2 linked regions of the Duganella zoogloeoides genome follow. The main gene of each other region encodes a partner of the protein of the gene in region 2 in a complex. Links are inferred from orthologs where the notes say so. Each region holds a gene or a part of one and is shown on either strand. Other genes may lie near its edges.

Region 1 (3,286 bases), 2.8 Mb from region 2 along the record:
TGGTGCTGGCGGCAGCCAAGCTGGGCACTACCCGACTGATCGACAACCTGGAAATTTAATCCTGCAGATGGCGGTCTCAGACCGCCATCTGCTGCGCCCATGCCAGCGCCTGCAAATGGGCCTGGTTGATTTCCTCCGGGTGCAGCTTGAGCGCGATCGCCAGCGCTGCCACCAGGTCCGAGTTCAGCTCGCACGCCTCGGCCAGCGCCAGGTACGGCCCGTAGCGCCCGCTGCGGGTCAGCAACGCTTCCACTACCCCCTCGGGCAGCTGGATGGTCTCCAGCACTTCCGCCATCGTCATCCCCAGCAAGCGGTCCAGCAGCGAGAACATGCCTGCCACGAAGACCTGTTCGGCCTCGCTCTTGCCCAGCGTGTCGCGCGCCAGCAGTTCGGCCAGGCGGCCGCGCACCACGGCGGTTTCCAGCAGCACCGGCGAGTAACCGGTGGTACTGGCCGTTGCCAGCAATAACGTCAACCAGCGATGCAGCGGCGAATAGCCGAGCAAGGTCAGGGCCTGGCGCATCGACTGCACCTCGCGCCCGGCGCCGAAGCCGGCTGAATTGATAAACCGCAGCAGCTTGTACGACAGCGTGGGGTCGCGCTTGAGTGCAGCTTCAATCTGGGCCAGGTCGGCGTTTTCTTTGACCATCTGCATCAGTTGCAGGATGATGGCCTGGGCCGGATTGAGGCCCCGTGCGGTGTTGCCCGGACGCGGTGTCAGGTGCAGCTTGCCGACAAAGGCATTCAGGCCCAGTGCGGCGCAGGCGTCGAAGTCGGCCCAGTTGCTGACCGGGCGCGCCACCATGGTCAGTCCCGACTGCTTGAGCGCCGCATACGCGCGCGCCTGGGTGGCCACGTTGGCGCCACTGAAGCGTACTTCCACGAACGAGGCCAGCGAGGCCAGGCGCAGTCCGGCCGGGGCGCGGGCAAAGTTGCGCAGCAAGATGCCCACGCCACCGGCGCGCAGCGCGTGCACGGCTTGCAAGGTATCGGGATTGGCCAGCGTGGCGGCGGGCAAGGAGAGCACCGTGCGCGCGGGCGGCATGCGATGCAGCGCATCGGCCGAGAGCATCTCGGGCACGGCTTCGAGGAACAGGATTTTATCGAGCAGGAGCCAGGTCTCGCCGTCTTCGCCACCGATCACGTGGCTGGCGACAAAGTTCAGCAGGGACTCGAGGGCAACGACCGGCGCAGCAGAAACGCCGCTGGCCTGCACAGGCTGCTTCCAGGTCAACTCATACCCGACCACCCGCTGCTGCGGGTCGAGCAACGGCTCGCGAACCAGGAAATGAGTGTGGTGCATGGCCGTCCGTGGGCAGGCTGTCGAGCGTAGCCGGGCCAGGCCCGACCACTAAGGTATTACGCGCCCAGCTTTTCGAAAATCTTGTTCAGCTTTTCGTCCAGGGTGGCGGCGGTGAACGGCTTGACCACGTAACCATTGGCGCCAGCTTGCGCGGCAGCGATGATGTTTTCCTTCTTGGCTTCGGCAGTCACCATCAGTACCGGCAGCTTGGCCAGTGCGGGGTCGGCACGAATGTTTTGCAACATCGTCAGGCCGTCCATGTTTGGCATGTTCCAGTCCGAGACGACGAAGTCGAACGACTCGGCGCGCAGCTTGGCCAGCGCCATGACGCCGTCTTCCGCCTCATCGACATTGGCATAACCCAGTTCTTTTAACAGATTTCGGACGATGCGACGCATCGTCGAAAAATCGTCAACAACTAAAAATTTCATCTTTGGATCAGCCATGAATTACTCCGTTGTTTCTTTACGCGGTTGTTAATATTGCCTACAAACTCCAAGCAAGTTGTAGGATAGCATTTTCGTTGCTCCAAGGCGAACAAAGTCGCAGTAAAACGTCACTGCAACCACAATTACGCCTTTTACACCCGCAATGCGCGCATGCCGTGCTGCGCCAGGTAACCCAGCACCATGCCGGGCAGCGCCGTCAGGGCGCCTACCTCGTGCGCAGCGCCGATCGCGATCGCTTCGCGCGGCATGCCGAACACCACGCAACTGGCCTCGTCCTGGGCGAAATTATACGCTCCGGCATTCTTCATCTCCAGCATGCCGGCTGCGCCATCCTTGCCCATGCCGGTCAGGATCACGCCCACCGCGTTTTTGCCGGCCGCCTGCGCTGCCGAGCGGAACAAGACGTCCACCGACGGCCGGTGGCGATTGACCGGCTCGGCCTGGTCGATCCTGGTCATGTAGTTGGCGCCACTGCGGGTCAGGTACAGGTGCGAGTGGCCGGGCGCAATGTAGGCGTGGCCGGGCAGCACGCGTTCGTTGCCCTGCGCTTCCTGCACCGAGATCTTGCACAGCGAGTCGAGCCGCTTGGCGAACGAGCGGGTAAAGCCTTCGGGCATGTGCTGGGTGATCAGGATGCCGGGGCAGTCCGACGGCATCTGCATCAGGAATTCACGGATTGCCTCGGTGCCGCCGGTGGAAGCGCCGACGATAATCAGCTTTTCCGACGACAACAGCGGATTGCGCAGCGCCGACAACGGCGTGCTGCCCTGTGCAGCGGCGCCCGGTTGCGGCAAGGTGCGGGCGCGCACGCGGGCCTTGGCGGCAGCGCGGATCTTGTCGGAGATGAGGTCGGTGTATTCGCGCATGCCAGCCTGGATCGAGATTTTCGGCTTGGTGACGAAATCGACCGCGCCCAGTTCCAGCGCGCGCATGGTGATCTCGGAGCCGCGCTCGGTCAGCGACGACACCATCACGACTGGCATCGGCCGCAGGCGCATCAGCTTTTCCAGGAAGTCGAGGCCGTCCATTTTCGGCATCTCGACGTCGAGCGTGAGCACGTCCGGGTTGTGCTGCTTGATCAATTCGCGCGCGACCAGCGGATCGGGTGCCGTCGCCACCACCTCCATGTCGGGTTGACTATTGATGATCTCGCTCATGACACTGCGGATCAGCGCGGAGTCATCGACGATGAGAACTTTGATCTTCATACGGTTGCTTTCTACACATTAAAACAAATCGATTTCGCCACCCACCGGCGCTTTCTTCAGGCGGCTCGCGTATTCCACTTCGCGCTTGACCAGCGTATCGTTATGGGTCTGCATCAGTTTTTTCACCAGCACCTTGCCGGTGCGCGGGAAGAAATACACCTTGCGCGGGTGGATGTCGTTCAGGTCCTCGGCCACCACGCGGATGCGCTCGGTCTTGAGGAAGCTGAGCACGAACGCCGCATTGCGCTCGCCCACGTTGATGGCCGTAAAGCCTTTCAGCACGGCGCCGCCGCCGAACACTTTCGCTTCCAGGTTTTCGCGCTTGG
Region 2 (3,139 bases):
ACGACTTCCGGCGCTTCCTGGCGCGCCATCGTGGCCAGCGCGTTCATGCGGCCGGGCGAGGCGCCCACCACGATCCATTGTTCACCCACTTCCACCACGATGATGCGTTCGCGCGCGCCCACGCTGAGCGCGCCCACCAGCTTGACCGTGTTGTTGCCGCCGCCAAAGCTGCGCGGACCGAAGCGCTTGAGCACCCAGGCGCCGCCCAGCAGCAGGGCGATGACAAAGGCCAGTGCAAAGGTGGTCTGCATCAGGCCGCCGCCGGTAGCGGCGTTGGAGTACGGCGCGGCTGGCACGCCCAGCGGCGCGCGGGCCGGATTGGGGGCGGTGGTGGTGTCGTTGGCGGTGGCTGTAGTGGCGGGCACGGTCGCCGCATCGGCAGCGGGATCGTTGCCCGGGGAGGTAGCAGTTGAGCTGGCCGGTGCTGCCGGGATAGCGGCTGGGGCCGTTGCGGGTGCATAGTCCGGCGCTGCTGTTGTAGCGGCCGGAGCCGCTGCTGGTGCAATGGCCGGTGCGGCGGATGCCGCCGCCGGTGCCGGTTTGGCCGCGGCGGGCGCCGCTTGCTGGGCCAGCGCCGGTGCGCCGGCCAGGGTGGCCATGGCGGCCAGTGCCGCCAGCGCGGCTGTCGAGATGAGGGATGCCAGTGGCGAGACGGAGGTCTGCTTCATTTATTGAGTTTTCGGATACGTTCGGAAGGCGTGATGATGTCGGTCAGGCGGATACCGAACTTGTCGTTCACCACCACCACCTCGCCCTGGGCGATCAGGCAGCCGTTGACCAGCACGTCCATCGGCTCACCGGCCATGCCGTCGAGTTCCACCACCGAACCCTGCGCCAGTTGCAGCAGGTTCTTGATGGCGATCTTGGTGCGGCCCAGTTCGACCGTCAGCTGGACCGGGATGTCGAGGATGAAGTCGATATCGTTATGGGTTTCGGTCTTGCTGGGCGTGCCAGAAAAATCCTTGAAGACGGCCGCGCTGGCTGCCTGTTGCGCCTGCTGTGCCGCCAGTGCCGCGGCTTCCGCCTCGGCCTGCTCGGCGATGGCCGCGCCCCATGGGTCATCCATTTGGTCGTCTTGATTGTCCGACATGTTGCTCTCCTGTGTAGCGGTTACCGGCGCGGCCAGGGGCCAGGGCGCCGGCATGGTGTGTTATTTGAAGTGATCGGTATTGGCCAGCAGTTTTTCCACCTTGAGCGCGTACTGGCCGTTCATCACGCCATAGCTGCAATCCATGACCGGCACGCCGTCCACGGTAGCGGAAATAAACTCCGGTATTTGCAGCGGGATGATGTCGCCCACGCGCATGTTCAGGATTTCGTCGAAGTTGACCTTGGCCGTGCCCAGCGAGGCCACCAGTTCCACTTCGGCGATCTGGATTTGCTGCGTCATCAGGCGGATCCAGCGCTTATCGACTTCCAGCGCCTCGCCCTGCAGGCTCGAGGTCAGCGAATCGCGGATCGGCTCGATCATCGAGTACGGCATGCAGAAGTGGATCTGGCCCGACACGGAACCGAGCTCCACCGTGAAGGTCGATGCCACCACCACCTCGTTCGGGGTGGCGATGTTGGCGAACTGGGTGTTCATCTCGGACCGGATGTATTCGAACTCGACCGGGTACACCGGTTCCCATGACTTGGTGTAAGCCTCGAACACGATGTCGAGGATGCGCAGGATGATGCGCTGCTCGGTCTGGGTAAAGTCGCGGCCTTCCACGCGCGTGTGGAAGCGGCCGTCGCCGCCGAACAGGTTGTCCACCAGCAGGAACACCAGGCCCGGATCGAACACCATCAGGGCCGTGCCGCGTAGCGGCTTGATATGTATCAGGTTGAGGTTGGTGGGGACCACCAGGTTGCGGATGAATTCGCTGTACTTGGACACCCGCACCGAGCCCACCGACACTTCGGCGCTGCGGCGCAGGAAGTTGAACAGGCCCACGCGCAACAGGCGCGCGAAGCGCTCGTTGATAATTTCCAGGGTCGGCATGCGGCCCCGGACGATGCGTTCCTGGGTGGCCAGGTTATACGTGCGGACGCCCGCGACATCTTCCTGCGCCTGGGCATCGTCCTGGTCGCCGTTGACGCCCTTCAGAAGGGCATCGACTTCTTCCTGGGAGAGAAAATTATCGGCCATGGTGTGACTGCCTGCTTCGCTGTGGTGACACTACTTACTGAATGATGAACGCGGTAAACAACACATCGACAACGTCCTGCTTGTCGCCGCGCTGCTCCAGCGGCTCGCTGGTTTGCTCGACGATTTCCTTGGCCAGCTGCATCTTGCCTTCGGGCGTGTTGATGTCGGCCGCGCGCTTGCTCGACAACAGCAAGAGCACCCGGCTGCGCACCTTGGCCATATTGACCTTGAGGTTTTCCTTTTCTTCGGCGCTGCCCACTTCCAGCGTGAACGCCAGTTGCAGGTATTGCTCGGCGCCGTCTTCACCCGGCTGCAGGTTGACCGTGAACGGATCGACCGGCAAATATTCCGGTGGACCGGCTTTCTTTTCCTTCTTCTTTTTCTTGGCCGGCGCTTCTTCCTCGTGCGCATCGCCACTGTTGTGCATGAAATACCACGCTGCGCCACCGCCGCCGGCGCCCAGCACCAGCAACACCGCCACGATGATGATGATCAGCTTCTTGCTGCCGCCGCCTGCCGGCGCATCCACTTTCTGATCAGCCTTCATTTTTGGGTTCGCTTTCAAAAAATTGCCCCTGGGTGTTAAATCGGTTCCGCCATTATGTCATTATCGGTTGTGCCTGCGCAGCAAGATCGAGCGAAAAGAGGGGCGAACGCCCACCTGCTCGGTGTTTCCATGGCGGAACATGCAACAAAACCTGTGATGACGGCCCGCTCGCCCCCCGGATCGCCGGATCGCTGGACCCGGGGTCAGGCGAAGGTATCGACCGCACCGCTCGGCAAGCGCCGGGTGGTGACGGTGCGCGCCACCTCGGCGCCATCGTCGCCGGCCGCGCCGCCCCGGCCACTGCCACCGCGATTGCCATCGCTGCTGCCGGCGCGCTGGCCGGCAGCCTGCTGCCCGGCGCCTGACGAGACGGTGGCATTGCCCAGTGTGATACCGGCTTCGCCCATCATCTCGCGCAGCCTGGGCAGGGCCGCTTCCAGCGCCTGGCGTACTTCCGGCGC

What was found.
Region 1: the proteins of fliM (region 2) and cheY are in contact, whole or in part, in a crystal structure (PDB 1F4V), measured with the Escherichia coli proteins. The link is inferred for Duganella zoogloeoides from one-to-one orthologs.

What each region holds. Positions count from the first base shown.
Region 1 is NZ_CP140152.1:3,894,284-3,897,569, forward strand. What follows is about bases 55-3,021. They hold cheY (chemotaxis response regulator CheY), read right to left. Parts: upstream 1,750-3,021; coding sequence 1,360-1,749; downstream 55-1,359. Other genes in these bases: panC (pantoate--beta-alanine ligase), read left to right, coding at 55-59; SR858_RS17175 (EAL and HDOD domain-containing protein), read right to left, coding at 77-1,303; SR858_RS17185 (protein-glutamate methylesterase/protein-glutamine glutaminase), read right to left, coding at 1,884-2,960; cheD (chemoreceptor glutamine deamidase CheD), read right to left, coding at 2,979-3,021. In the rest of the region: more of panC, read left to right, coding at 1-54; more of cheD, read right to left, coding at 3,022-3,286. UniProt on the Escherichia coli protein: Involved in the transmission of sensory signals from the chemoreceptors to the flagellar motors.
Region 2 is NZ_CP140152.1:1,139,507-1,142,645, forward strand. The notes cover bases 142-2,961. They hold fliM (flagellar motor switch protein FliM), read right to left. Parts: upstream 2,132-2,961; coding sequence 1,151-2,131; downstream 142-1,150. Other genes in these bases: fliO (flagellar biosynthetic protein FliO), read right to left, coding at 142-668; fliN (flagellar motor switch protein FliN), read right to left, coding at 665-1,090; fliL (flagellar basal body-associated protein FliL), read right to left, coding at 2,166-2,678; SR858_RS05020 (flagellar hook-length control protein FliK), read right to left, coding at 2,882-2,961. Outside these bases: more of fliO, read right to left, coding at 1-141; more of SR858_RS05020, read right to left, coding at 2,962-3,139. UniProt on the Escherichia coli protein: FliM is one of three proteins (FliG, FliN, FliM) that forms the rotor-mounted switch complex (C ring), located at the base of the basal body.